3 regions of the Candidatus Clostridium eludens genome follow, and region 2 is predicted to be linked to each of the others. Evidence: riboswitches for the same ligand, from Rfam matches in the RefSeq annotation. Region 2 holds a riboswitch; each other region holds the start of a gene.

Region 1 (10,517 bases), on a different contig from region 2:
TGGCACACTCCGACTCCATTCATCAAGACCCCATAAGCCGTATAGGAATCTTCTGGCATATTACCTGTATATGCTCTTTCATCATATTTAGTATTATTAACTACATAGTCATGAAGTGCCAGTTCCTTTTCATAATCTTTCATATCAGAAGTAATTAGAGTACTGATTATTTTATCAACCTTTTCCTGCACAGCCTCTTCTTTCTTTATTAAATTTTCCTTTGTATCTATGTATTTGAAATTTATAGTAACTTTTACAGGACTCGTATATTCAATATTGCTTGCTGCGCTTAAATATCTTGCCCTTAGATCAGGATAATCAATTAATATTTTGTTTATAACATCCAAACTATATGTGTCTTTATCATAACTGCCTATATTTAAAATTAAAGTATCTTCATAGTTATCTAATGCACTTTTTATGGCATCATAGTATTGTGAATAGCTTTCTATGTCAGCTGGACTCTGGGAACTATTTTTCTCCACTGTGAAATTATATTTTACTCCTTGGGTTAATTCCTTACCGTCAATAGATTTTAAGCTGCTATCTACCACTAAAACATAGTCTTTCCCTTCTACGTATGAACTTACTGGAGAAACCTGTACTGTGTTTGAGGAAGTATTTATAATATTAACTTCTAAAGGTGTACTAGTGTCCTGTTCATATATTTTTATAGAATTTTTTGCAGAGTCTAAATCAACATCTCTATTAAAAGTAATAGTCCAAATTTTATTACTGCTTACAGCAGAAATACTACTATTGTTCCAAATTCTATATTCTCCTGCAGCATAACAACTTTCACCGGAGAATAGTAAAATAACTACCATACCTGTTATCATAAACTTACATATCTTTTTAAACACTTTATCACCTCCATATAATATTTAGACATCTTAAAAATCTTTTTAATAATTAACTTAAAATAACTATATTATAATTGTGTTACAAATCAATTAACATTTTTAATCATTTTTATTAACATATTTCATATTTTTAAAAACCCTCACAGTCATTACGCATATTCGACTTGTTAATTTTAAGATACCTTATTCAATTATTAATTATCTGATTAAAATACATGTTGTAATATATTCCTTTTCTTCTCATTAGCTCATTATGATCTCCAGCTTCTGCGATTGTTCCTCCATCTATTACCATTATAATGTCTGAATCTCTAATGGTACTTAGTCTGTGGGCAATTATAAAACTGGTTCTTCTCCATATAAGTTTACGCATGGCTTCTTGTATTTTAAGCTCTGTTCTGGTATCCACATTGCTTGTAGCTTCATCCAAAATGAGTATGGAAGGCTCTGAAAGTATGGCTCTTGCTATAGCTATAAGCTGCCTCTCTCCCTGGCTTAAATTGCTTCCTCCTTCCTGAAGCATAGTATCATATTTATGAGGAAATTTTTCAATAAACTGATCTGCACCTGCTGCCTCTGCTGCCTCTTTAACCTGTGAAAAATCCGCATTTAATCTGCCATATTTAATATTTTCAAGTATTGTACCTGTAAAAAGATAGGTATCCTGAAGAACTATGCCAAAACACTTTCTAAGACTATCTCTTGTATAATTCCTTATGTCTATTCCATCAATTAAAATTTTTCCACTGGACACATCATAAAACCTGGCAAGCAAGTTTACAATAGTTGTTTTTCCCGCTCCTGTAGGTCCAACAAGGGCAACACTTGTACCCTGATTAATCTTAAAGCTTATGTTATTTAATATTGGAACGTCCTTTCTATAACTAAAATTTACATTTTCAAAATCAACCTGACCTCTTGTATTTTCAAGAGTTATAGCTTCAGTATTATCCTCCATCTCCTCTCTTTCATCCAATATATCAAATACTCTCTCGGCACCGGCAACAGCAGACTGAAGTGTATTAAATATGCTGGCTATATCATTTAATGGTCTTGCAAATTGTCTGGAATAACTTAAAAAACTAGCTATAATTCCCACAGTTATAATATCTTTTACAGCCAAGATCCCCCCCACACCAGCTACAGCAGCAAAACCTATGTTATTTATTACATTCATAATAGGCATCAAAAATCCAGACCAAATTTGAGCTTTCAATCCTACCTGATTTAGATTGCCATTTATTTCTTTAAATTCTTCTATGGCCTTCTGTTCATGATTAAAAGCCTTTACCACATGAATACCTGATATATTCTCCTCTATATGTCCATTGAGTTTTCCAAGCTCTACCTGCTGCCTTTTAAACAATACGCTGGTATTCTTTGCTATACTTTTAGTAAGAAAAAATACCATAGGCACTGTAATAAGGCTTACAAAAGTCAAAATAGGACTTAAGATGAGCATCATAATAAAAGATCCTAAAACTGTCACTACTGCTGACATAAGCTGAGTAGTGGATTGTGATATGGTAGAGCTTACATTTTCTATATCATTAGTTAACCTACTCATTATCTCTCCGTGAGTATTGGTGTCAAAAAAAGAAATGGGCAATTTTTGAAGTTTGTCAAATAGACTTCTTCTAAGATTCATCACTATTTTCTGAGCAGTACCAGCCATAAGCCACCCTTGAAAGAAAGTCAAAATTCCATCTAATATATATGTAACTAAAAGTAATATAACCATTACAGACAATAGATTAAAATCCACTTTTCCCTTTAATTCTGACATAGCATCAATAGATTTTCCTATAAGGTAGGGTCCTAGAAGGCCTATAATAGAATCTATTATTACAAACATAAATATTATGACTAAAAGTCTTCTTTCACTTCCGAAATACTTCCAAAGTCTAAATAAGGTCTTCTTAAAATTTTTTGGTTTTTCCACAGGACCGATACTTCCTCTTCCTCTTACTCCTCTTCTCGGTCCCAGAGGCATTTTTATATCACTCTTATTATATTTGTCCCTCTCACCCATATATTAAATTACCTCCTTTCCAACTTGAGACAAGAAAATATCTCTATAAACCTCACAGTTTTTCATAAGCTGTCCATGCTTTCCCATCCCCACCAATTTCCCTTCATCCAGCACAATTATATTGTCTGCAGATATTACAGATGATATTTTCTGGGCAATTATTATGCAAGTCAAATTACTTGAATACTTTTTAAGTTTTTCTCTTATCTTAACTTCCGTTGCTGCATCTACAGCACTTGTACAATCATCAAGTATAAGTATTTCAGGTTTTTTAATTAATGCACGAGCTATGGAAACTCGCTGTTTTTGACCTCCTGAAAAATTGACTCCTCCCTGTCCAAGTCTTGTATTGTATTGTTCCGGGAAGCTAGATATAAACTCATCCGCTTCTGCAACTTCAGCTGCCTTTTTTACCTCTTCCAGTAAAGCATTCTCTTTGCCCCATCTTATATTTTCCAGAACACTTCCTGTAAACAGCATTGTCTTCTGGGGTACAAGGGCTATTTTTTCTCTTAAAATTTTCTTATTTATATCCTTTACATCTACTCCATCAACCTTTACTCTTCCAGAGGTTGCATCATAAAATCCTGGAATTAAGTTTACAAGGCTGCTTTTACCTGAACCTGTGGCTCCAATAATTCCCAAGGTTTCCCCTGGCATACAAGTAAAGCTAATATCACAAATAACCTGATGGCCATTTGCATAGGAAAAGCTCACATCTTCAAAATCTATTCTTCCACTTTGTTTTAAGTTTGAAATACCTTCATTAAAGTTAATACTACTTTTTTCCTCAATTATTTCAAAAATACGTATTGCAGAAGCTTTAGATCTTACAAACATATTAAAAACTGCAGATATCATCATAATTGAATATAATATTTGAGTCATATAATTTGTGAATGCAATTATTTGTCCTACTTGCATACTGCCACTGTTGACATATTTTCCTCCAATCCACAAAACACATACTATTCCTATATTTATAACTAAACTTCTAGTAGGAGAAAATATTGCCATTACACGCATTGCAATGACCGATAGCCTTCCTAATTCCTCATTTGCACCTTTAAACCTTTCACTTTCATAATTAAATCTATTGAAAGCTTTTACCACCCTTACACCGGACAAATACTCCCTCATTACAGAATTCACTCTATCTAAAGCTATCTGAACCTTCATAAAATATGGGTATCCTATATTCATATTCAAAAATATAAATACAGCTACAATTGGTATTATAATAAAAAGTATTATTGCAAGATGTAAATCAAGCCTTGATGCCATGATAATACTTCCAATACACACAAGAGGTGACTTTACAAATATTCTCATAAGTCCATTAACAAAATTTTGAACTTGAGTTACATCGTTGGTAAGACGTGTTATAAGAGAACTGCTTTCGAATTTATCAATGCTGTCAAAAGAAAAACTTTGAATCTTTTCAAATAAATCTGCTCTCAGTTCTGCACTAAATTTTTGAGACACCCTTCCAGACAATATATTACGTCCTGAAGCTCCCATTGCTCCCACGGCCGTAACCAGAAGCATTATCAATCCTTTTTGAATTACATAATCCATCTGTTTGTTTGCCACACCTATATCAACTATTTTGGACATTATAGTAGGCTGCATTAAATCGCATAATGCCTCAATAGAAAGAAAAAATATAGCAAGACAAAATCCTTTCCAGTACTTATTTATATATTTTTTCATAAATTTCAAATATATACACTCCCAAAATTCATTCTATTTATTAATAATATTATTTTTAGAAAATAAATTCAAATATAAAAATTCTTTTTAATGCACGATTAAGAAATCTATTTGAGCCATATCTACAAATTGTCCACTTAATCAAATAAAAAACTTCCTATAGAAAAACTATAGAAAGTTATTTTATATTATTAATAATTCTCTTAGGATATGACAATATCTACTGGAATTCTTTAATTTCATCTATATATGATTATATAACCAATTGTGTAAGTCTTTCATCACCTCATTTCTATTTACTTCTCTAAGCATCTCATGTCGTCCATTTTCATATATTTTATAAGTGGCATCTTCAATTCCATATTGTTTATATATTTTAAACAGTTCCTTTATACCCCTGCCATTATCTCCAAAAGGATCTTTGCTCCCTGATATTGAAAATATAGGTAAGTTTTTAGGTATTTTTTCAATAACCCTAGGTTTATGTATATCCTTTAAAGCATTAAATAAATCATCAAAATAGCCCGCTTTATACTCTATTGCAGCATAAGGAGAACTTAGTGTATTTTCAAGCATATCAACATCACTTGTTAGCCAATCATATTCCGTCTTGGGAGGCTGAAATTCATCATTAAAATGTTCAAAAAATGCATTGGAAGCTTCAGTACTTACAGACTTTCTTCCAACTTTCCTCACTTCCCTGTTTGATATTTCAGTCAATTTTATTATCTTCTTTATATGAATTGGGCCGGTAGTACCAGAATATATGATTCCATTTACTTCATCACCATATTTATATGCATATATCTGAGCCAAAACTGACCCTAAGCTGTGACCTAAAAGAAAATTTGGCAATCCCGGGTTTTCTGCCTTGATAATATCCGTTAATATTTTAATATCTTCAACCATCCAATTTATTCCGTCTTCTCCCATGTATCCTGCATTTTCCATATAAGAAGGTTCATTTATATCTCCTGCTGTTCTGCCATGTCCACGTGCCTCATTAATATATACTATAAAACCTGCTTTAGCCATCTCTTCACTAAATTCTCTATAATAATCAGTAGTTTCTCCCATACCATGAGCTATTTGTATTACACCATATATTTTCTGATTTTCAGTCGGACACCATTTTTCAGTAAAAAAATTTATATCTTGAGAATCCTTATAGAAAAACGTGTCAGACTTATATGCTGCATTTGTACTCACACATTACTCCTCCTTTATATTTTCTAGATTTGCTATTTATTTTATATATCTAAAGCCTGCTCAAAATCTGCTATTATGTCTTTAATATCTTCAATCCCCACAGACACTCTAATCAATTCAGGCGTTACCCCTGCCGCCCTTTGTTGTTCCTCTGATAATGCCAAATGAGTTGTACTTGCAGGATGAATTACATATGTTCTTACATCACCTAAATTAACAACTATAGAAGCTAATTTCAACTTTTCACCTACAGCTTTTGCCGCCTCAATTCCTCCTTTCACACCAAAAGTCAGAATCCCGCTTCCTCCACCTTTCAAATATTTCTTAGCCCTTTCATATTCTGGATCTGATTCTAAATAAGGATATCTCACCCATTCAATTCTAGGATGCTGCAGGAGATATTTAGCTAAACTTAAAGCATTATATGAATGCCTTTCCATTCTTAAATGTAATGTTTCTAATCCTAAATTTGTTAAAAATGCATTAAATGGAGCTGGTGCCGCACCAAATTCTTCTACTAGATTAGTTCTCAACTTTCCTGAAAAAGCACGTTTTCCAAATGCATCAACAAATACCAAAACTGCTGGCCCAGTTGGGGTTGTATAATCTGGAAATTTTCCATTTGCCCAATTAAAGTTTCCACCATCAATAATTATTCCTCCTAGTGACACTGCATGTCCATCCGAATATTTAGTAGTAGAGTGAACAACTATATTTGCTCCATATTCAAAGGGACTTGTTAAATAGGGTGTTGCTATAGTATTATCAACAATAAATGGTATATCTAGTTTTCTTGCTATAGAAGAAAATTTATGAAAATCTAGTACATTAAGTCCTGGATTTCCTATAGTTTCACCAAATATTAGTTTAGTATTTTCCTTTTTTACTGCTAAAATTTCTTCTTCAGAAGCTGCTGGCTCTACAAAAGAAACATTAATACCCAATTTAGGGATAATTGTATTAAAAAGATTGTATGTACCTCCATACAGATTTGAACTTGCAATAATGTGATCTCCTGCATTAGCAATGTTTATTATAGAATAAACTACTGCGGATTGTCCTGATGCGGTGGCAATTGCTTCAACCCCCCCTTGTAGTTCTATATATTTTTTTTCAAGGGCTGTTACTGTTGGATTTCCTATTCTTGTATACAAATATCCCCCTGTTTTCAGTGCTTCTACATCTGCACTCACTGCTGCTACCTTTGCTACTTCATCAAAACTATCATATTTATATGATGTACTTTGAATTATGGGTACCACTCTTGGATTACCTGAATTAGGTGAATACCCTCCTTGCACTGCTTTTGTTCCTATTCCAAATTTTTCACTCATAAAAAATCCTCCTTTTGGTAATTTGGGCATACTTTCATAATAATTATATAGATATATATGTAATGAAATAATTTTTAAATTTAGTGGGATAAATAAAGAGGTCAAAGCTCATATACTATAGAGATTATGCACTAAAAACTCTATAATAAGTAAACCTTGACCTCTAGTTTGTCTAGTTAATCAAATAAAAAAACTTTCTATAAGAGAAACTACAGAAAGTTACATTCCTTACGTTTCTCATCTTTCAGGTTTCACCTGCTGGAATTAGCACCATTGAATATATTTATAAATACACTCAGGTTGCCGAGCATCATAGGGCCAGTCCCTCCGCTACTCTTGATAAGAAATTTCATTTTAAATTTTTACAACTGACACATATAACAATTGATTTACATATAATCATATAATTTCTAAATTATTTTGTCAATAGTAAATTAATTTTCAAAATGAATTTTGATTTTAAATAATGCAAAAATCAAAATTATGTTGTATAATTATCTAAAAATGGCTTATTATATTATGTAAACTTATATTATTATGAAGTTTTACTTACAGAGGTGGTAAATTTGAATAAATTTTTAGATAGAATTTCTTATTACTTTAAAGACAGCTACGGTATTGATACACTTTCTAAACATCTTTATATTGCAGGACTTGTACTTTTTCTTCTTAGACCTGCCTATACATTAGGTTTTGTGTTTATTATATACAGCAGCTGGAGATGTCTCTCAAAAAATAAATACAAAAGATACAGGGAACTCCAAGCTTACGAAAATTTTATTTCACCCATAATTTATAGATTTAAGGGATTTGGAAATTCAATGAATCAAAATAAATACTATAAAATATTTAAGTGTCCAAATTGTAAGCAAAAATTAAGAGTACCAAAAAAGAAAGGAAGAATAACTATAACCTGCAAAAACTGCGGAACTTCATTTAAAGGCAAATCTTAACTAGTGCTGACAATAATATAGTTGCGGTAAGCATTTTTTTATTTAATATACTCACCGCAGCTAATTTTTAGCTAAAATCTCTTAGGTCTTTATTTCTTGAAAATTTGTACATGGATATTAAAAAGAAAGCTGCAGCAAAAGCCAATATTATAGCAATATTTAAGTATATGCTGTAAATTGAATTTCCCTTTTGCAAACTTGAAATTGAGCTTAATACCCACCTTTGCGGCATAAAATCCGATATTCTCTGAAAATACTTAGGCATATATTCTACCGGGAAAAAGCATCCTGAAATCAGGCAGGTAGGGGTTATTATTAAATTTTGCATTGCCGAAACACTAGCAGAATTATTGCTAAAAGACACTGAAAGCTCAGCAAATCCAATTCCTACAGGTACAAATAATATAAGTATGAAAAACATCTTGAAAAATGAAACTCCCATATTTATATGAAATACATACGCTAATAATATTAAAGTTAAAATTATCTCTCCTGTAATGACTAAAAAATTCACTATTATATTGGCAAATATATATTTTTTAGAGCTTATCGGAGAAGAAAATATCCTAAAATAAGTTCTATTTTCCTTTTCCTTTAATATTATTTCAGCTAAATTTGTGGCTGACATTAAAATTATCATGAGCAAAAATCCTACAGCACAGTTAGTTATATTTTTATATTTTGCATTATCCTTTACAGAGCTTACATACAGCTTAAAACTATTTTTATGGTAACTATTGTACATTTTATAAAATACATCTTTATTTCCATGGGCCGCACTACTCATAGCTGCAATATTATCTATATAATTATAGAGGTGATATTTTACATAAGCTGTACTCTGCTTTCCTTTTATAGAAATTATCTGAATATTTTCAGGCTTTCCCCTGTATACACTTTCAGAAAATCCAGGATTAATTACTACAACACAATCTAATTTTTTTGAAGTTATACTGTTATTTACTTCTGATGCACCTATAATACTTACATTAAAATTATCCAAACTCTTAAGATAAGTCACGGTATCCCTTGATATATAGTTATTATCATTATTAACTATACCTATCTTGGATATACTTTCATTAGAGCTGCCGTAAGCCATTAAGGCTATAATAATTCCCACTATGGGCAGCAGTACATAGAAAATTATATTGGATTTCTTTCTAAAAGTAACTTTTAAACTATTTTTAACCAGCCATAATATATCCCTCATATTAAATGCCCTCCCTTTTTCCTGCCACTACTGCAGAAACTAGTAAAAACACACAGGCTATTGCTATATTTAAAGTTACTATTGGTAAAATTGCTCCAGTATCGTTAGCATAAATAAGTTTACTTAATCCTGCATTATTCCACGTGAGAGGAGACATAGCAACAACTATATCCATGAAACTTTTAGAGCTTGCGGAAGTACTTACTGGAAAATATGCTCCTCCTATAAAGGCTACCACTTGAATTAAAATTATTACAATTGGCCTTACCACTTCCTGCCTTTTTACCATATAGCTTATCCCAAGGCCAAAGCTCACCGCTAATATTACCTCCGTGAGCAATGCAATCAATACAAGACCTATATGTTGTCCCCAATTGGCCTTAAATACAAATTTACTTACAGCCACTACAATATATACACAAAAAACATTCTGTGCTATAGACCCAATCACCTTACCCACCAAAATTTCACTTCTGCTTACAGGTGCAGCCATGAGCCTTAAGGCCGTATTTTTAGTTCTCTCTTTTCTCATTAAAGAAGTACTGCTAATTGATGCATATAGTGCTATGAGAGTACTCATAGACATAGAATAGTAATCCATAGAACCTGGAGCTTTCCCAGAATTTAAAGAAACCTCCTTTATATAATCATCTTTATTTTGCGCAGCTGCAATTTTGTTTACACCCTGAGGATTAACTTTCATAACCTCTGAAATTAAATTATATTTACCTATAAATCCTTCAAGCATTCCTTGAACTATACTATTTTCAATAGAATTCCCATCATTTTCATATAGCTTTACACTTTCTTTACTAATTTCAATATAGGCATTATATTTATTCTGCTTTACCTTAAGTAAAGCATCTTCCTTATTAGATGAGGCAGTGAAATTCATTCCTTCCTTTTTGCCCTGATTCATAAATTCACTAAAATACCTAGAAAATTGTTCACTTTCACTATTTCTATATAATATATTTATTTTATCTTTAGATACAACATTTGAATTGTCACTATCAAAAACAGATGAAAAAGCTGTTCCCAGTATTAAAATCAATACTATAGGGAAGGCCAGCATAAATACCAGAGTTCTTACATCTCTTATACTCTCCTTCGCTTCTTTAAATGCAATATTTAATATATTCAATTATTTCCACCTCCCTTTAGTCTCTTAATTTTCTTCCTGTTAACATAAGAAATACC
Region 2 (10,517 bases):
CTTGCCAAATATAATTTTGTCAAATGCCAATCCTAATATAAGTATTACAATCATAACTGCCATTACCTGGCTTATATCCGCCAAATCTCTTCCTACCATAAGAACTTGTCCTAATCCCTTAGTAGCAGAAAGCATTTCACCCGACATAAGTGCTCTCCATGCAAAAGACCATCCCTGTTTCATTCCAGTAATAACTGCAGGCAGTGCTGCTGGTATTATTACATTTAAGTATAATTTTATGCCTCTAGCCCCCATGGTTCTTGCAGCTTTCATATAAAGTGGATTTATATTTTTAATGCCAGATTCTGTAGCTATGGCTATGGCAAAGGTAGAACCAATTGTAATTACAAATATTATTGCATTTTCATTTAGCCCATACCATAGAATGGCAAAGGGCAGCCAGCATATACTTGGCAGCGTCTGTAATCCAAGTATTAAAGAACTAAAATTTTCATCAATATATTTGTACTTTACAATTAGGAGTCCTATAACAACACCTATGACTAAAGATATAAAATATCCTATTGCAAGCCTTCTTAAGCTGGTAGCTATAGCTACTGCCAGAGTATTATCGCTTACAAGCCTAATCAAAGTCTTGCCTACATCTATAGGTGAAGGAAACGTATAAGGTTTCCACACCCCTAGTACATCTACACCTAATTTATATACCAGTTCCCATATTATTATCAGTATCACGTAGAATACTATTTTCTTCAATACTCCAATCATTATCGTACTCAGCTTTTGCAACTTTTTCTACCTCCTCTTTAAGATCCTTCATGACCTGGGCAACTACATAGGCTAAATCAATATTTTCAACAGTTCTAGGTCTGGCTAGTTTTATATTAAATTCTCTCTTTATCCTTCCCGGATTTGCAGACATTACTATAACCCTATCTGCTAACATCACTGCTTCTTCTACATTATGAGTTACAAAAACTATAGTCTTTTTAGTTTGCATCCATATCCTTTGAAGTTGTACTTGGAGTATACTTCTAGTTTGACTATCCAGTGCAGAAAAAGGTTCATCCATTAAAAGTACTTTAGAGTCCAGGGTAAGGGCTCTGGCAAGGGCCACCCTCTGCCTCATACCCCCGGAAAGTTCATGAATATAAGAATTTTGAAATTTAGTCAAGTGAACCATTCTAAGATACTTTATGGCTGTTTCTCTTCTCTGTACTTTAGGCACTCCTGCCATCTTCATTCCGAATTCTACATTATCTATAACTTTGAGCCAGGGAAAAAGTGCTGAATCCTGAAACATCATAGCCCTGTCTACCCCTACATTATTTATTATCTCACAATCCAATAGAACTTCACCAGTAGTGGGTTTTTCAAGGCCTGCAATTATATTTAAAAGAGTGGATTTACCGCATCCAGAAGGTCCTAAAAGGCATATAAATTCCCCGTCCTTGAAATGAACATTTATGTTATCTAAAGTTAAGTTTTCTTCTTCCTTTGTAACGAATTTTTTACTTACATCTTTTATAGTTAACGACAATTCTAACCCTCCTCTTTTAGGTATCTGAAAATAAATAGCAAATCAAAGATGGTAAGACTATTTTTCATAAGATAAGGAAGCAGGTTCCTTTGATAGTGGTGCTATCATAGGGTTCTGCTGACGCAGTATTATGGAAAATAGTCTACCATACTGACTAGTTATTTATTTGAAGATGCCTTGGCCTTATAATTTTATTGGATCTCTTTTTCTCCTTTTTCTTTTAGCACTTTATTTAACAGTTCGAAATTTATAATATTACTTGTATCAGGTTTTTCTTTCAAGAATCCTGTACTTACAGATAAATCTACCATTTCATTTATAGCATCTTTTTCTGGATTATTTGTTGTAGTTATTCTTTTAAAAGCAGAACTTAACACACCATTTGAAAGTTTACTTTTAGTCAGACTATAGATCTCTTCATTTACTATACTACTTGCCTCACTATTATTTTTTTGTATATAGCTAGTTAATTCTACGTGAGTTTTTAGAAACTTTTCTACAAGATCAGCATGCTTTTGTAAAAATTCTTTTCTAACAATAACTACAGCTGTAGGATATTTTCCATCTCTCCACACCTGATTATAATCAAGCACTATATTAGCTCCTGTTTCTACTACCAATCTTGAACCCCATGGTTCAGGTACAAGAGCTGCATCTATCTGCTTATTCACTAAAAGAGTTTTTATATCAGGATTGTCTGCCTGTACTATCTCTACATTTCCACCTTTAGTCTTATCTTTCAACCCGTTTTCATTCAACAAATTTCTAAGTGATAAATCCTGGGTATTCCCGAATTGAGGTACTGCTACCTTTTTATTAGCTAGTTCCTTAACACTTTTTATTGGTTCATCTTTTCTTGAAACCAATATAGCCCCCGCATCTGTAGCTCCTGCAATAATTTGAACATCACCTTTGGATTTACTATACCCATTAATAGCAGGTCCTGGTCCTATATACCCGATATCTAAAGCTCCTGCTAAAAATGCCTCTATTTCAGAAGATCCTGCATTAAATTGCTTCCACTCAACTTTTGCATTATTTCCTAAAGCTTTTTCAAAACTCTTATTGTGTTTTCCAACTAATGCCTGAGAATGAGTTATATTCGGGAAAAATCCTATTGCCACCCTTGTACTTTCACTAGATTGCTGATTATTGCTGCCGCAGCCTGCTAAAACACCTACAATTGATATTACAGCTAAAATTGATATTATTCTTTTAATTTTCATTAAAAACCCTCCTTAAAAATACATTTAATACTTATTTGCCTCTTTTCTTTTAGTACTTAATATACTCTCATTATGTTCCTCATCCACTATATGCCATTTTAATTCATCAGCATTTTGTTCTACGTATAGGCAGGAGCCATTTCCTCCTATGTCCGATGCCAAATAATATTTAATCGCCCTGCTTACACATTCTTTAATACAGGCTGCACATCCCCAGCAATTTTTTTCATATTTTATATATGCCCTACCCTGCTGATCTTTATATATTAAACTTCCTGGACAAACCTCCATACACTTAAGACAGCCTATACATTTTTCTCTATGAATCTTTATGCTCATATACTTCGTCCTTCCTGACTATATCTCTAAATATAATTTCTATCTTCCCTTTTCTATAAACTGAATTTACATATTTAATCCAATTTTTATTATCTTCATAAGGAAAATCTGCATTTTCTTCATAACATCTCCATCTAGTTTCATGCCTGGCCTTTAAGTGAGCTATAAGGACTTTACATATATATAATCTATCAATTAATTCATATATAAACATTAATTCATGACAATCACAAGCCTTTAAAGTACTACTTATTTTAAGTAATTCACCTATTCTCTTCTCAGCTATATTTAATTTTTTTTCATTATAACTATAGCCCTGTGATATACCACCTGCATATTCGTCCATGTTTTTTTGCATAGCCTCTTCTAATTGTTCAACTGTATAAATATTATCTTCATTTTCAAAAAAACTATTAACTACATTCAATTTAGTTTTTAACTCTACATCATCCAAGTGCTGAATTTTCCTATTTTTAATATATTTCACTGCTGAATCTGCCGCTATTTCTCCTTCTGCAAAACACCCTGTAACATATTTTTTAGGGCTGCCACCGCTTACATCTCCTGCAGAGTAAAGTCCTTTTAAAGTAGTACACCGCTTTGTATCTACCCAGTATCCACTGGCAGTGTGACCCCCTACTATATAAGGTTCTGTTCCTTCAATCTCTACATTTTCCATAGAAGGCATACTCTTACCATCTATCCACTTAAGTACTTGAGAAGGTGCCATATTTAAATAAGCCTTAAACAAATCCTTTTCTTCTGATTTATTTATATCTTTAGTTTTCAAGAAACAAGGACCTTTCCCATTTTTATTTTCCATTACTGTAGCCCAGAGCCTGTTTATTGTAGTTTCCTTTCCATATTTTTTTACATATTCTTCTCCATTTCCATTTATCTGACAAGTTCCAATGCCCTGAGCAATAGTACCTGTAGGTGCTATTGTATCTTTACATCTTAGTGCTATAAACCTCATTTCAAAAGTAGTCATCTCTGCTCCTGCCCGTATTCCCATAGCATAACCTGCCCCTGTATTAAAGGGTGAATACCACATTTTATGTCTTGAAAAGTTAGGATTATTAGGTTTATACAGTCCTGATGCTCCTCCAGTTGTACATATTACAGCCTTTGAATAAATGGCAAAAAATTTTTCCTCATAGATTGAAAATCCATAGGCTCCTATAACTTCTTCATCTTTATGTATATAATCTATAATATTTATTCCGTTTATAACTTCTATATTTTTTTGCTTTTTTACTTCTTCTGCAAGTATTGGCTTAATATTTTCACCATTTATTTTTATACTCCTTTTTCCCCTTTTCACATAGTTCCCTTTTGAATCCTTCAAAATTGGAAGTCCCATTTTCTCTATTTTTTCAGTTACTTCATTCAGTTTTTGAGCTAAAGTATAAACCAAGTCTTCCCTTACAACCTGATTAAATTCTCTCTTTACATAATCCACAAAGGACTCTGGAGTTTCACCTTCAGTTATATATGCATTTAAGGCATTAACTCCCGCAGCCAGACAACCACTTCTTTTTATATTTGCTTTTTCTGCCATTATAATACTCACGTTTGAATCTTCAGCCGCCCTGAGTGCTGCAAAACAACCTGCAGTGCCTGCCCCCACTATTAAAATATCAGTAGATAAAACCTGAAGTTTTAATTTCATTTCATCACTCCTATTTTTACGAAACTTACTTGTGCTTTTATAAATTTAGATAATCTATTATTTCATCCACACACTCTTCTAAACCTTTCAAATGAGTAGGTATTGTAAGTTCAGGATTATCAGGTATCTCGTAAGGGGAATCTATGCCTGTAAAATTTTTTATCTCACCTATTCTAGCCTTTTTATAAATTCCCTTGGGATCTCTTTTTTCACAGACTTCAATGGGACAGTTTATATATACTTCTACAAAATCCTTTCCAAGCAGTTTTCTAACTTTCTCTCTATCCTCTTTAAAAGGTGAAACGAAAGTGGCAATTGTAATTATTCCTGCATCCACAAAAAGTTTACATACTTCTGATACCCTTCTTATATTTTCTACCCTGTCTTCTTTTGTAAATGCAAGGTCCGAATTCAAACCATGTCTTAGATTGTCTCCATCTAGCAAGTAGGTAAGCTTACCCATACAATATAATTTACTTTCAAGTGCGGAAGCCAAGGTAGATTTGCCTGAACCAGACAATCCTGTAAACCAAATAAGTATTCCCTTTTGATTTAATAATTTTTCTCTATGCCTTCTATTTACATCCATCTTATGCCACACTATGTTAGTTGACTTCATATTCAAAAAATCTCCCTCCCATTATTCAAAATAAGTACTTATAAGCTTACATTTCAGCAGTATAAAATTACATAATGTTATACTAATCCTACTATTCTTATGCTTTTCACCATTTTAGTAAGAAGTATGTTCACTTTTAGTTAATAACACATTTAAGTTTTATAAGATATATAGCATTTTTACATCTAACACCTTGAACCTTTTCTACATTTTATTCTTATTTAAAATCCATACATTAAGTACTTACCTAGTTAAGATTTACATAATTTCATTCTTTATAATAAATAATTTGACTTCTACCCTTTTTAATTGGTTCAATAAAAAACTTCCTATGGAGAGAACCCATAAGAAGTTGTATCCTATTTTCTCTCATCTTTCAGGTGACATGTTACCTGCTGGAATTAGCACCATTGAATGAAAATGGTCATTCAGGTTGCCGGGCATCATAGGGCCAGTCCCTCTGCCTCTCTTGATAAGAAGTTTCATATTTAATTTTATATTGTATTGTAAAAAAGGTTATATATAATATATAACCTTTTAAGTTTTTTGTCAATATAAAGTTTACTATGTTTAGTGAAAATGCACATTACTCATAGATATAAATTTATGCTTAATAAGAAGAATTTTGATAATTATTTATTTTCTTTATTTAGTTCTTTATCTGTTATAATACAAAAATCAAGTCTTTCTCTGCCTTTATATTCTTGGGTTCCCTTTACTTCTGTTTCTACTTTACGTCCTAAACCAGCTGCTCCTGGTACCCTAAATTCTCTTTTATTGATTTTCTCTATAGGTATTTCTAAGGGTTTATGCAATTGAGGAATCCATTCATAAGGAACCCTATAAGCTCTGTATACCATATTTAGTTTTGATTTTCCCTTGCCTTCATAGGGACTTATGTATTCCCAAACTATTTCATGATCTTTTGTAACCTCAAATATACGGCCGTCTGATCCTTCCGTTATTAACGTGTTTCCATTTGGAAGTCTCTGTGCATTACTTATAAATGGGCTATAAAATCTAACAGCATCTAAGGGTTGTATAAACCCAGCTTCTTCTGGAGTATACTGCCATATTATTTTTAAGGTAATAGGATCAATTTCCAATACTCTGGAATAATCTCTAATTGCATTCCTGTTCCCTTTTGGAGAACCTGGGTTAGGCGAACCATAACCTGCCCAACCTCCATTATCAAATATAAGAATATTTCCTTCTCCTGGCAGACCTTTAGGTATTAAATGCACATTATGCTGTCCTATTATCCACCCCAATTTTATAAGCTCATCACTTATATCGTAATAAGGTCCTATCTTCCATACAATTTTTCCTGTATTTTTATCTATAATAGCTATAATATTGGACTCTCTACTGTCAAGAATAATGTTTTCTGGTGAAAATCTTTTATCTCCCTTGTCAAACCATTTATTAGGTCCAAGTAAAGATATAGAATTAATGTGCAGCCAATCTCCTACACCACCACCCGCTGTCCTTATATTGGGATTAGCATAAAGAACATTTTTAGATACTTCGTTAAATCCTAATTCATCAAAATGTTCATTTGCCCGCCATTCCCAAATAATTTTTCCATCCCATGTAACTTCAATAATTTTATCATCCAAAAGTACTTTATCAGATATTCTAGGATTTTTTACATTTTCATGCGTAAGAATAAGTGTATTACCTTTATCAACTTTTGGTGTTAATCCTGGTATATAATATCCAACTGGATTGCCTTCTCTTTGATAATCATGATGCTGTCTTGCCATCCATTGAGGCCTTTCTCCTGGATCTTCTATGAATTCATTTTTATTAAATTTCCAAACAATATTTCCATTCCAATCTACTTGTACTAAATCCATCATATCTTGGAACCCATAGTCAGGGTTTCTTTCTCCTGTACTTCCCATAACATATCCACCTGGCAGCAGCTTATTAGGAAATCCATGTAAATTTTTCCACAACTGCAGTTCATGTCCATTCATATCTATTAGCAATGCTCCTTCATCTACTGCCTGAAAAATAGTATAACCACTCCATGCCTTTTCAGAATTATAAATTGTTACCCCTGTAGGATAAACACTTGGATATCCCATAGTAATTTCCTCCATTCAAATCTAGATTGTGTTATTAATTTTTATTTGCATAAAGTCTAATAAAAATTAGTTATATCTTAAGCCACTCTTTTTATAGCATCTTTACTATTAACTATCCCATATTTTTTCATAGTCAAACTTGCTGCAGCAACCAATATTTTGTCTGTGAAATATCCCATAAGCCCCAAGCATATCAGCCCTATGAATATCCATTCTGTCTTAAAATATAACCTTGAAGTCCATATCAAATATCCTATACCTTTATTTGCAGCAAGCATTTCTGCACCTACAATGGCAGCAAATGAGCCACTCATAGCCAGCCTTACTCCTGTAAATATATAAGGTATAGCCGCCGGAATTATTACATTAAACATTATTTGATATTCAGAAGCTCCAAGACATCTAGCTGCCCTTATTTTTTCTTTCTGTACACTAGACACTCCAGCTTCTGTATTCAACATAACAGTAAAAGTAGTAGCATACATAATTAAGATAATTTTCCCCTCCTCACCTACACCAAACCAAAGTAAAAATAATGTTAAAAATGCAAGTGCAGGTACAAATCTAAAAAAATTCAAAATAGGATCTACAAACATTTTAACTGCTTTGATTCTCCCCATTAATACGCCTATGGGGATACCTATTAGATTTCCTAAAATCCATCCTGAAACAATTCTACCAAGACTTATAGCAATAAATTGAAAAAGACTTCCATCCTTAATTAAATCTTCTCCACCAAATATTACTCTCAAAGGACCCGGAAAAAAATCTGGATTTGAAAATTTAGATCCTATGCCCCAGATTATAATTATACAAACCCAAGATATCACACCCCACTTTAATAATTTATTAAAACCTTTCATCAATTTTCCTCCTTTATGCCAGTGCACTCTCTTTTTTTTGAATATACATTTCTCCTTCAAATTCATTCAAAAGAGTCTTATATTCTTTATTAAATGAACTACTAGTTACATCTCTTGGATATTGAAAATTCACATCATAAGTTTTATATATTTTAGAATCAGGAGCTCTAGACATAATACCTATTTTCTGTCCAAGTATGAGAGCTTCTTGAATATCATGGGTAACGAAGATAATAGTTTTCTTAGTTTCAAGCCATATTCTCACCAATTCTTTTTGCATTATTCTTCTGGTCTGAGCATCCAATGCTCCAAAAGGTTCATCCATTAATAATATTTCTGGATTATTTGCAAGTACTCGTGCAATTTGAACTCTCTGTTTCATCCCGCCTGACAACTCATTAGGAAATTTCTTTTCGTGACCGGATAATCCAACTAATTTTATATACTTGTGGGATATAGAACTACTTTCTTCTTTTGCTACTTTTTTCATTCTTAATCCAAATTCTACATTTTCTTTTACATTAAGCCATGGAAAAAGTGATGCATCAGGATGCTGAAATACAACTGCCCTTTCTCTCCCAGGTTTTACAACTTCCTTATCATTTATTAATACTTCCCCTTTAGTCTTTTCAATAAAGCCTGCAATTATATTAAGTAAAGTAGATTTTCCACACCCGCTGGGTCCCAATAGAATAAAAAATTCTCCCCCTTGTAGATTGAGATCTATATCTTTAAGAATATAATTAGAATCACCATAACTTTTACTTAAATTTTTAATTATTATTGAATTTGTTTTTGACATTCCAATTTTCCCCCTATTTCATATATAATTTATTTTATATTTTCAGGCTTATAAGTAAGTTTTTGCGGAAGTGCCTCTTTTAAAGACTCCGTATCTATCTTATCTTCTAAACTAAAACCACCTTTAATTAATTTGTTAGTGGATGCGTATTTATATACTTCCTGTAACTGATTCACATCATCGTCATTTAATCTTATATCACTTTTAGCGGCTTCAATATTTTTTTGTACACTATCCTTTGGAAGTCTCAAAGCTTTAGCCATGATTTCAGCGGCTGCTGATGGATTTTTGTTTATCCACTCACTTGCATCATTTAATGCCAGCAATATATTCTTTGTTACATCTTTTCGTTCTAAAAATTTACTATTGGCCATTAAAAATCCACGGGCTGCAAATGGTATATCTGCCACGCTTCCTATGACCTTAGTTCCTTTTACTGTTAAAGCTTTATCTAACAGATTTCCACTAAAAAAGGCAGCTTTAACATCTCCCTTTTGAAATGCTGCAAGAATTTCTGCATCTGAGCTAAATCCCTGTTTCTTTATTTCATCTATTTTTATATTGTATTTTTCCAAATACCTAACCAAAATATATTCAGTTACAGTTCCTCTTTGAACTCCAATTGGCTGTCCCTTTAACTCCTCTGGAGAATTTATTTCGTCATAGGTTACCATTTTAGTTTTATTTGCATCAGATTGTTGAATGAAACTAAAAATTTTCAGATCTCCGCTGCTCAATCTGGACAGTGCTGCATAATCCATAGCTAATCCTATATCAACCTGATTTGTTAACACCGCATCTATAGTATCAATTCCATAAGAATATGGATTAATTTGGGCATCAATACCATGTTTTTTGAAATAACCTTTGTCCCTGGCAACATAAAAGGCACTAGAAAAAGTACTAGAATCTGCTCCTATTTTAACTGTAACTTCCTTTTTGGATGAATTTGACTTACTTTGAGTTTGCGAACCGCCGCCGCACCCGGCAGCTACAATCATCATTCCCACAATAAATAATATGATTAAAGATAGTTTTATACTTTTCACTAACATCTACTCCTTCATATTCATTTTGAAAATTCTTTTCCACTCACCTTGCCATCTTCATTACCTCTCAATTTTTAATTTGGTTTTTATTAAAAATTGCACAATAAAAAGCCAAGCATAACCTATGAATGGAGATTTATATATGATTTAATCTCCACTATAAGTTAACTTGACCTCCAGTGTTTCTAGTCAGTCCAATAAAAAACTTCCTATAGAACAACCCACCAATTCTTTTGTCAATATATAAGGTAATTATTATTTGATTAGAAAATACAAATCCTAAAAAAGCAATTGTTGACCATTCCAACTGCTGCAATAGATTCTTTTCCAAGCTTTGAAACTAATATAGTTGA
Region 3 (10,517 bases), on a different contig from region 2:
GTCTACTATTAGAGATGCAGATCACATTATGGTCATTGGTGATGGAAAAATACTAGAAAGTGGAAATCATAAAAGTCTTATGGATAACGGTGGACAATACTATAAAATGGTCATTAGCCAAATGGGAGAATTACCCTAGAAACAAGTGTTGGATGAATAAAGAGCTTTAAGTTTTAGAAAAATTCAATTTCCTTTGGATTATCAAAAAGCATTTGAGTTAAGTGCTAGTTTAATAAAGTAATATATTATATAGGGCTCCTATACAAAAACTTAGCTAATGCATACCTTAAAATATAGTTAATTAAAGTGGGAACCCTATAAATTACGATGATTCAATAACACTATTTTCTTCATTACCCTAAATCCATGATCCTACTCCAATTTGATGGACACTAAGAATCCTTATATAATAAGAATAAGAAACTGGTAAAGGATTAAATGAAAGTATGGATTACTTATATAAAGCTGCTGACAAAACATGTTTATCAACAGCCTGAGATTTATACAAAAATCTTACAGATTATCATACAAATCTTCTATTAGTGTCAAACTTCCTCGATAGCCTGCATATGTACGGTTAAAAATTAATCTGTCTGTAATTGGGAAAGATATTACACTACATTGAATATCTTTTCTTAAAGCAATTTCTCTCTCATTAGTACTTCCAATTAACAATGTTATTTCATCATTTTCCTCTAATGCCTTTGTAATATTGTACTGGTCTGTTTCAAATAAAACCTTCGGTGGTCTAGCATACTCTAATTTTGTAATACGCTTTGTAATACATTCTTTATCCGTTTCTCGAAACATAGGATCTGTTACAATAGTTATAACAGGCGTGAAACTGTAATCATTGGCCAAATATCTAGTAATACCTATGGAGGTATTGGCATCACCCACCACTGCGAATTTTTTCCAGCTAAGTCCTCCAATTGCCGTTTCTAAATAACTGTATACATAGTCTTCTTCTTCTTCAATTACTTTCTCCACTAGTTCTTTATCCAAATCCAAGGCTTTTGCAACCTGACGGATAAAATCGGTAGTATCTGTAACTCCAATTGGAAGCCCAGCAAAGCGAAGATATGGAACTCCAAATCGACTCTCATACTCTTTTGCCGCATTTTTCAACAACCATGGATTTACAATAATATTAAGTACAGCTGCTGAAGAATTTTTAATATTTTCAATTCCTTGATGCTCTGTAAAAAAGGTATTCACCTCTAACCCAAGTTTTCTAAGAATTCTAGTCAATTCTTCGAAGTTACCACTCCAGAACGGATCATGATTTGGAATAATTCCAAGTAAGTTTACAAGATTCTTCTGCTTTGGACGACTTTCTTGTACCACGTAATCTAAAAAAGTTTCAAACACCACTTCATATCCCAAGTTGCTATCCCCTGCGAACCCTGGCGTTTCAATGGGGTAAATATCAATACCTTGATTTACAAATTCATTAATAACACTTACAATATCATCCCCGATAATTCCGGCAGTACATCCTGTCAATACAAAATAAGCGTTTGCATCTATCACTTCAATGGATCCTTTTATTGCATTTCGCAACTTATCTACGCCGCCAAAAACAACTTCTCTTTCTAACATATTCGAACATGGCAAAGAAACACCTGATAAAAAATATGGTGTTTTTCCTCCTGCTTGTCCTGCTTCTCCGGCCGTTGTTTGCATACAACAGCCAGGACCTGAATGAAAGATTGGGCATACTCTGTCGACTACTCCAAGGACTGCATTAATTCCCCCAAGGACACAATTGCCACGTGGACTTTCTGTTACTTTAGACATTCTTTCTCCCCCCAACTTTGTATGTACTTAAATGGATTTTCTTCATACCAGCTTTCCCGATATGGCAAACGGGCATGTCTCGCTAATTTTTTGTTGAATCCTGGATTTTCAATCTGATCTGCAATTTTACTTCCCAAATATAAAATTCCATCATACCCCATTGTTGGGCGCTTCATATCCAGGACATGCGTAGTTGGTATTCCAAGTTTAGCAGCCCAGGTAGGAACACCAATAAATACATCCGGTTTCAAACGTCTCACTAGATTAATTTGCTCAAATGGCTGCATATTTGCTACATCCACAATGTAATCCTGATGTATTTCATTTAAATATTCAATATCAATTTGTGCATCCACATCATAGGTAGGTGTTTCCAATCCTACTAGCTTCATTCCAAAATCATCAATTAAAGCTGCTGCTGCAAAAGAACGTCCTGTTCCACCACAGATAAATACACGTTTTCCTTGTAAACGCTTTTTGATCTTATCAATTTGTGGTAAAATTCTTTCGTGCTCTTTTTCAATATACCCTTCTGCTTCTTTCTCTTTTCCTACTAAAGCAGCAATTCCCCTAAACCATTTATCTGTATTACGAATACCAATGGGCATCACGGTATGAGAATACGGAATATCATAGGTTCTATCTAATTCCTTCATAAATTCATCTGCAAATACCTTACATATAGAAGTAGATGCCTGTGCAGATGGAATTTCCCTTATCTTTTCAAGAGAACTATAAAATGGGATATAATTTGCCGTCAAGCCTAACAATCCAAGCATTCTTTCTATTTCTAACTGATCCTTGTAACTAACTGTTACCGGTGCAAAAAGATTAATAAAGTTCTCTTTCTTTATTAGTTTTTCTTCCTTTAAAATGTATTTTGATATAGATATAAATGCCGCATCAAAACCAGAAGCACAGATTTTTGACTTAAAGCCTTCACAGTGAATAGGAATTAGCAGAGCCTCATTATCTCTTTGTAAATTTCTTGCCACAGCATCAATGTCATCTCCAATAATACCAGAAGCACAGGACGTAAAAATGAAAATTAATTTTGGATTATATCTTTCCTTCGCATATTGTATTGCCTCTATTAATTTTTTCTCTCCACCAAAAATAACATCATCTTTATCAATATTTGTTACAATGATTCTTGGATTACGAATTAATTTTACTCCCCTGTGAGCTTGACCTACGCGGTATACATCCGTTGCTAATGTTGTACACCCAACACATCCTTGAGGAGAATGTGCTATAAATACAGCATCATCTAAGGACATTAATGCAGCCATACTGTTAATCTGCTGACACTGCAAACCTTGACTAAAGCTTCTGTCAGCTTTCTTTAGACAACCTTTTTTAAAATCTTCGGAAATCTGTTTGCTATTACCACCACAATCATTGTGGGTATTTGGTCTGTCCTCTCTTATTCCTGAATAAATTTTACTCATATTTTTGTATCCTCCGCAATTTATTTATATTAATAAACGTCTATTAATTCATTTTTTCCATATAATTTTTCATTTAGAATTGGTCTTATTACTCTCAAAGAATGTTAGATCTGCCAAGAGCATTATGTTAAAAAAGTTTAGACAAAATTATAAACGTGAATCTATCAATAGAAAACCATGGCAACCATACTAAATTGTATAGCTCCATTCAGAAACTATTCTCTTCAAAAATTGCTTTGTTCTCTCTTCCTTAGGATTTGTAAAAACTGCCTGAGGTGTTCCTTCTTCAACTATTACGCCATTCTCCATAAATATAACTCTGCTTGCTATATCATAAGCAAATGACATCTCATGAGTAACTACAATCATTGTTATGCCTTCCTTTGCCACTTTTTTCATTACTGAAAGTACTTCACCTACAAGTTCAGGATCTAATGCTGATGTGGGCTCATCAAAAAGAATTACTTCGGGATTAAGGGCAAGTGCTCGAGCTATACCAACACGCTGCTGCTGGCCACCTGAAAGTTGAGATGGATAAAAATTGTATTTTTCTGACAAACCAACCTTATTAAGCACTTTTTTACTTATCTCTTGTGCTTCATTCTTTGGTACTTTTCTTGCGACAACTAAACCCTCCATTACATTCTCAAGCGCTGTTTTATTATTAAAAAGGTTATATGACTGGAAAACCATAGCTGTCTGTCTTCTTATTCTAAGTACATCTTTTTTAGTTTCATGGTTAAATTTTACATGAATATCCCCTATAGATATTTCACCTGCATCTGCCTTTTCCAAAAAATTGATACATCTTAATAGTGTAGTTTTTCCTGAACCACTAGGTCCTAATATTACTACAACCTCTCCTTTGTTAACTTTTAAATCAACACCTTTTAAAACTTCATTTTTTCCAAAAGACTTGTGTACTCCTTTTATCTCAATCAAAGAACTTCCCCCTTACTGTAGATTCTAAGACGTTTCTCCAATATAAACGATAATTTTTCAATTACTATACAAATAACCCAATAAACTATTGCTGCTGCTACATAAGCTTCAAGAAATTTATAATTTGAAGTTGCTGTTATTAATGCTGCATTCATAAGATCAGTTACCGAAATCATAAATACAAGTGATGAACCTTTAATAAGACCTATTAAGCTGCTGCACAACATAGGTACAGCTACAGGCAGTGCTTGTGGCAATACAATTCGTCTTAAAGTCTGGCCCGTTGTAAGCCCTGCAGAATAAGCAGCTTCATACTGTCCTTCATCTACAGCTAGAAGAGCCCCTCTTATTGCTTCAGATATATTTGCTGAAGCAAATAATGATAATGCTATAATTGCTATATAAATAAGAGGTATATCCTTAGCTCGTAATGACCAGTGAAATTTTTCTGCAAGCCCATCAAAACTTTGAACTACTGCAAAATACAAAATTAAAATCAGTAGTACAATTGGTATACCTTTTATAATTACAACAAAAACTTGTGACAATCTATTAAGTATCTTAACCTGAAATACTCTTGTTAATGCAATGAAAGTTCCTATAATACAACCTAGTACTAGTGATGCAAATGACATTATTAGCGTTATAGGAGTATATTTAATTGCTGCTTTAAGTGCTACAAACATGAAACCAATATCAAATCCCATATTTTCACCTACCATCACCTATTATTTTTTTATATGTAACCTTTTTTTCAATAACAGTACAACCTTTTTCTACAAGAATACTTAGCACAAGGAAAATTAATGCTGAACCTATATAGCCCTCAAGTGTATGATAGGTTCTAGCTCCTATGGTTTGTGCTTTTCCCATTACATCAATTATTCCAAGTGAAAAAGCTATAGAGGAGTCTTGAAGAAGACCTACCATATTAGTTGAAAGACTTGGTAAAGCAATCAATAGTGCCTGAGGTGCTACTACTCGATGGAAAGTCTGTATCCTTGTCATTCCTACTGAATAAGCAGCCTCTGTCTGGCCTATTGATACACTTATTATAGCTGATCTTATTACTTCAGCCATAAAAGCTGCAGCATTTAAGCCATAGGTAATTATTACAAAAAATAATTTATCCCATTTATTAATATCAATGCCTATAAGCATAAAAAGCACTGGTAGACCATAATACACTATAAACATTTGCACAATTATAGGCGTACCTCGCATAAAGGATATATAAACAATTGATATTTGATTTAGTATAGGTATCTTATAGATACGAAATAAAGCTAAAATCATTCCTAAAAATATACCTATTACAGTTGCCAGCAATACAATCAATAGGGTGATATGAAGGCGAGATAACAATTGTGGCAAATACTCAAATACTAATCTAATGTCAAATAACTTTCCCATATTTATCTCCTACCTTTAACATTATTTTGGATTGTTTTACAGACATTATCAGAACGTATGATATCACCATAGTGTATTTCATATCTATTAATCATTTGTTGTATAATCTCCACCTAAGACATCTTTTGATATCTTTGACAATGTACCATCTGCTTTCATGGCTTTTATTGTCTTATCTATATCAGCCTTTAACTGAGTATCGTCTTTGCGAAAAATATAATAAGTATTTGAAGTAGCTATAGGATCTCCTACTGTTTTAAGTTTATCTCCATAAGTTTTATTTAAATCAGCTACTATTCTCTTAATGGAAATAAATGCATCTATTCTTCCATCTTCAAGATTCTTAACTAGAGTAGCATTATCTGGTGTTGAATAAACTAGTTTGATGGCATTATTATGTTGTTTGTTATATTTCTCTAAAACATATGCGTCATTACTACCTGGAGATACATTTACAGTTTTACCCTCTAAATCTTTAATAGAATTTATATCAGTTCTATTCTTCAAAACAGTTATTCTTAGAATAAAAGTAGTGTAGCTTTCATCAGAAAAAAGATATTTTTGTATACGTTCTGGGTTTTTCTCAAATTGATGTGCAGCTATATCTACTTTCTTAGAAGCTAAACTAAGTAGAACATTTTTAAAGTCCATTGTTTGATATTCAAATTTATACTGTGGAAGACGTCTATCAACCTCCTTCAAGACTTCATATTCATAACCGGCAAGGTTACCCTTATCATCCAAATAGCAGTATGGTTTAAATGCATTTCCTGTTCCTATAACAATTGTTTTAGGTGCAGAAGAGCTTGATGTACTAGTTGCCTTTGCACCGCAGCCTGCTAATGCGAATATAGTTAGCAGACTGGCTAAAAATAACATAAATATTTTTGGCTTTTTCATAATTAAATCCTCCATTCATGTAAAATTTATATAATTTTAAATTAATAACATTAAAATCATTAATAAATAAAGAGGTCAAAGTTAAATATTATAGAGATTATTGACTAAAACTCTATAATAAACAAAACTTGACCTCTAGTTTGTCTAGTTAATCAAAAAACTTCCTACAGAGAAACTATAGGAAGTTATATTCTTTGTTTCTCTCATCTTTCAGGTTTAACCTGCTGGAATTAGCACCATTGAATATATTCGTAAATGTACATATTCAGGTTGCCGGGCATCATAGGGCCAGTCCCTCTGCCTCTCTTGATAAGAAATTCTATATTTAATTGACTTATTCCAAAATTATATATAAATGATATAACTTTTGAAATGTTTTGTCAATATAAACTTTTACTTAATATATGAGGAATCTAATTTCTCAAATCTAATAAGTAATTTTCTGAAGCGATTCAGCCATGTGTGAACACAATTGCTTTCCCATAGAACTCTCCTCATAATAACTATTTTAAGTTAATTAGTATTATTATAATAAATTGCTGTTAATTCCAATACAATTATGTTAATTTTTTAGTATATGTTCATCTTTAGCAACATCCTATCAGTATAGAAATGTAAAATCAATTTGAAAGTTAATCTTTAGCACATTAGGCGGTGGAGTATTTTGAAAATATACTGGCATGAAGGAAGTAAAAATGTTATAGGCTCTAGGGTTAAAAAAGCTCGTCATATGTTTAGCCCTGCTTTAACTCAAGAAAACTTATCTGCAAAATTAGAACTTATGAATGTAAAACTTGATAGAATATCTATATCAAGAATTGAATCTGGTGATAGATTCGTAGCTGATTATGAGGTAATTGCAATTGCTAAGGCACTTAATGTTTCTCTTGATTGGCTTCTACTTGGCAATTAGTTCTTATTCAAGCTAAATATTTTTCTCAATTTCCATCCCAATTTTTAACATAAAGATAAGATGTATTAGTTAAGAATTTATAATCTTCTTCTACCAATGCATTAAATACTTTATCATAAATTTTGATATATTATATACTAAATAAGTTATGGCAAAATAATTAATAGGCAAAATGAAAATTATACGAAGCAAAAGGAGAGTTTAAATGATATTAAGCGGAAAAGAAATACAGAATAAATTGGGCAAAGAAATTATAATAAAACCTTTTAATGAAAAACAACTCAACCCTAATAGCTATAATTTAAGGCTTCATAATAAATTACTTGTTTATGAAGAAAATATTCTTGATATGAAGAAAGTTAACTCTACAAGAGAGATTATAATACCCAATGAAGGATTCTTGCTAGAACCTAATAAACTTTATTTAGGTAGAACAGTAGAGTACACAGAAACTGATAAATATGTTCCTATGGTTGAGGGTAGAAGCTCTGTAGGGAGACTCGGTTTATTTATCCATGTTACCGCTGGATTTGGAGATGTTGGTTTTAAAGGGTATTGAACTTTAGAAATGTTTTGCATACAACCAATAAAAATATATCCAAACGTTGAAATATGCCAAACTTACTATCATGCAATAGAAGGAGAATATACTAGATATAAAAGTGAAAAATATCAAAACAATAAAGGTATTCAACCCAGTTTATTATATAAGGAGTTTTTAAAATAAATAAGTTTTAATTCAAACTATTTTATGAATGATGAAGAATTACAGGAGCCATCTGTGGAATATGGAGATATTATAAATGCACAGATGGTGATTATATACAGAAAGAACCGGACTTGTATGTTTCCACACATCCGGCTCAAGCCGCCTTTTTACCTCAAACAAGTTAGTATGCCCGGCACGAAAAATCCGTTAAGGTTCAACTTTTCGTTTATACTTTCCACTTTTCTCCTAACCCTGTACTGCTCCTGCGTAAAGCAGTAACATTAGGTACTTAACTCTCATGCAACCTACAAACAGATTGCTCCGTATGCAGTCTCAAGCGGGGATACGCCTAATAACTGACGCAGTTTCCTATAAACCGCTACTAATTAGCGACTTCTTGCCGCACCATTTAATAAGAAGAATGTGTACTATTGAAAATATTATATTGCTTTTTATTTCAAGCAGAAAAATATTGTTATCGGTTCACTTCTCTTGATTTCATCATTAAATGTTCAGTTATTCCTTCCCTATATAAACTAGGTATAGCACCTACTTGAATGTACCCAATTTTTTCATACAGCATTTTTGCTTCTGGATTAAAATCTGCAACTACTAAAAATAGTTTACTATACTCTTTGAAACAATTATCCTCAAAGAACTTTAATAGTTTTTTACCTATTCCTTGATTACGGCTTTCTTGCTTTACTGCAATAATATGTAGATAGGGGAATGAATGAAATATTCCATCTAAAATGAACCATATGAATCCTTTATAATTCTGATTAATATCCATAGCAATGTATATTTCTTCTTTAGCAAATCCTTCTTCTAATGCATTTCGAGCACTTCCTTTTTTAGAAAAATATCTTATCCCCAGTTCAGAATTTGCTAATGCAACTTCACAATCATTTATATAATCCAGGCTTCCCTTTACTATTGTTATTTCCATATGACACCTCTACATCAAATTTTATCAACTACTATGAAATATAATTTATTACGCAAAAAATTACTTTTTTGTCACACATCAAGAAAAATTTGAGTTATACATGTACTAAAATTATACTTATTTTGTTGAGTTCATCTCTTTTTTAAATAATACTATTTTGACAGAACCATCCATATATTCTTTTACGATAGTATAGCTCATTTTCTTATAAAAATAATGATTTCTCTTCTTATCCCCAGGTGTTTCTAAAATCCAAGCAGTTGCATTGGGAAATTGACTTTCTATAAATTTAATAGCTTCTTGTCCAATCCCTTTATTCTCATAATCTGGTATAACAAAAATACCTCCAAGAAAATACGTGCTATCATTATTATCTCTAATAATAATGTCACCCACTATCTGATTATTACAAATTATTTTATATGTTATTTTGTTTAGGACAATATTAGTCATACTTTCTTTAGAATGGTTATATCCAGGACATTCTCCGTATTTAACAAAATCAGCATAGAAACTCTGATTTTGTACATCAATTAATTTATCAACATCATCAATTGTTGCTTTTGTAAATTCAATTTTCATCGTACAAATTCCTTTCACTCAATATGAATTTTCTTCATAATATTTTACTATTGTTTAAATACCGTAGAATCTCAATTAATCAACAAAATATGAAAAGTGCGAATTAACTTATAACTATACTTTTTTAAGAAATTCTATTACTTTATTATATAAAAATGGCTGGATGAAGGGATAAGTTAAATCATTTGGTATAGTACTAAATAACTTAATTTCATTTATCTCATAGTTAGGCAGTTTATCTCTTTTTAAAATAATATGATGAATATTCCATCCCACCATTACCAATCAACTTATTTTCAGTAGGTGAAAAATCTAATTCCTTCAAAGCCTTTATTCTTTCGGTTGCAATAGGAAGTGCCTTTGTTGCTATCATATTACATTCAAACAATGAATAAGTTTTATCAATAATCAATTTTAAAATATCTATTATATTGGCTTTTGTTTCATAATCACTTCTCAAATCTAAACGGAGAAGCCCGCAATTATTAAAATAATCTTTGGATTCTCTATGAAATAATTCTATTGTTCCAATTACAGCATTATATTTTTTATCTATAATAGACCATCTTACAAAACCTTTTCGGTCATACTCGAATTTCCAATAATCAAGAGCCTGCTTCATTCTTTCATGTGTAGCATAATAAAAATCATCTCCGTCACAATTATCACTATTAAATAGAGGAATTGCTTTTTTATCAGAATATACTTTTAATAAGTCATCACAATCGTCAATAGAAATAAATCTTAAGTTGAATTGTTTATTTTCAAATTCGGGGCAACTTACATATACACTATCCATGTTTTCTCCTTTTTAAATTTACTATTTATAGAGTTGTTTTACCTCTTTCATACGCTGTA

The links. Region 2 has a riboswitch for S-adenosylmethionine ahead of cysC (adenylyl-sulfate kinase). Riboswitches for the same ligand answer to the same signal wherever they lie in the genome.
Region 1: linked by a shared signal. The riboswitch ahead of ACJDU8_RS14710 (O-acetylhomoserine aminocarboxypropyltransferase/cysteine synthase family protein) and the one ahead of cysC (adenylyl-sulfate kinase) in region 2 are both predicted to bind S-adenosylmethionine.
Region 3: linked by a shared signal. The riboswitch ahead of ACJDU8_RS07150 (transporter substrate-binding domain-containing protein) and the one ahead of cysC (adenylyl-sulfate kinase) in region 2 are both predicted to bind S-adenosylmethionine.

Annotation. Positions count from the first base shown of each region.
Region 1 covers NZ_JBJHZX010000022.1:9,923-20,439, forward strand. The annotation lists gene ACJDU8_RS14690 (transglutaminase domain-containing protein) at 1-863, opposite strand, end outside; gene ACJDU8_RS14695 (ABC transporter ATP-binding protein) at 1,051-2,895, opposite strand; gene ACJDU8_RS14700 (ABC transporter ATP-binding protein) at 2,899-4,617, opposite strand; gene ACJDU8_RS14705 (alpha/beta fold hydrolase) at 4,852-5,817, opposite strand; gene ACJDU8_RS14710 (O-acetylhomoserine aminocarboxypropyltransferase/cysteine synthase family protein) at 5,859-7,151, opposite strand; SAM riboswitch class I at 7,386-7,497, opposite strand; gene ACJDU8_RS14715 (hypothetical protein) at 7,718-8,104, shown strand; gene ACJDU8_RS14720 (ABC transporter permease) at 8,172-9,317, opposite strand; gene ACJDU8_RS14725 (ABC transporter permease) at 9,319-10,461, opposite strand; gene ACJDU8_RS14730 (ABC transporter ATP-binding protein) at 10,478-10,517, opposite strand, start outside.
Region 2 covers NZ_JBJHZX010000007.1:106,563-117,079, forward strand. The annotation lists gene ACJDU8_RS06725 (ABC transporter permease) at 1-729, opposite strand, end outside; gene ACJDU8_RS06730 (ABC transporter ATP-binding protein) at 662-1,501, opposite strand; gene ACJDU8_RS06735 (aliphatic sulfonate ABC transporter substrate-binding protein) at 1,693-2,727, opposite strand; gene ACJDU8_RS06740 (4Fe-4S dicluster domain-containing protein) at 2,752-3,066, opposite strand; gene ACJDU8_RS06745 (adenylyl-sulfate reductase subunit alpha) at 3,047-4,738, opposite strand; gene cysC (adenylyl-sulfate kinase) at 4,776-5,357, opposite strand; SAM riboswitch class I at 5,724-5,836, opposite strand; gene ACJDU8_RS06755 (aryl-sulfate sulfotransferase) at 5,990-7,450, opposite strand; gene ACJDU8_RS06760 (ABC transporter permease) at 7,528-8,313, opposite strand; gene ACJDU8_RS06765 (ABC transporter ATP-binding protein) at 8,327-9,115, opposite strand; gene ACJDU8_RS06770 (ABC transporter substrate-binding protein) at 9,145-10,164, opposite strand; gene ACJDU8_RS06775 (hypothetical protein) at 10,428-10,517, opposite strand, start outside.
Region 3 covers NZ_JBJHZX010000008.1:39,076-49,592, forward strand. The annotation lists gene ACJDU8_RS07120 (ABC transporter ATP-binding protein) at 1-139, shown strand, start outside; gene ACJDU8_RS07125 (nitrogenase component 1) at 514-1,800, opposite strand; gene ACJDU8_RS07130 (nitrogenase component 1) at 1,788-3,251, opposite strand; gene ACJDU8_RS07135 (amino acid ABC transporter ATP-binding protein) at 3,441-4,193, opposite strand; gene ACJDU8_RS07140 (amino acid ABC transporter permease) at 4,190-4,900, opposite strand; gene ACJDU8_RS07145 (amino acid ABC transporter permease) at 4,905-5,606, opposite strand; gene ACJDU8_RS07150 (transporter substrate-binding domain-containing protein) at 5,694-6,506, opposite strand; SAM riboswitch class I at 6,707-6,822, opposite strand; gene ACJDU8_RS07155 (helix-turn-helix domain-containing protein) at 7,171-7,419, shown strand; partial or broken gene dcd (dCTP deaminase) at 7,625-8,146, shown strand; gene ACJDU8_RS07165 (GNAT family N-acetyltransferase) at 8,604-9,077, opposite strand; gene ACJDU8_RS07170 (GNAT family N-acetyltransferase) at 9,195-9,659, opposite strand; gene ACJDU8_RS07175 (GNAT family N-acetyltransferase) at 9,895-10,458, opposite strand.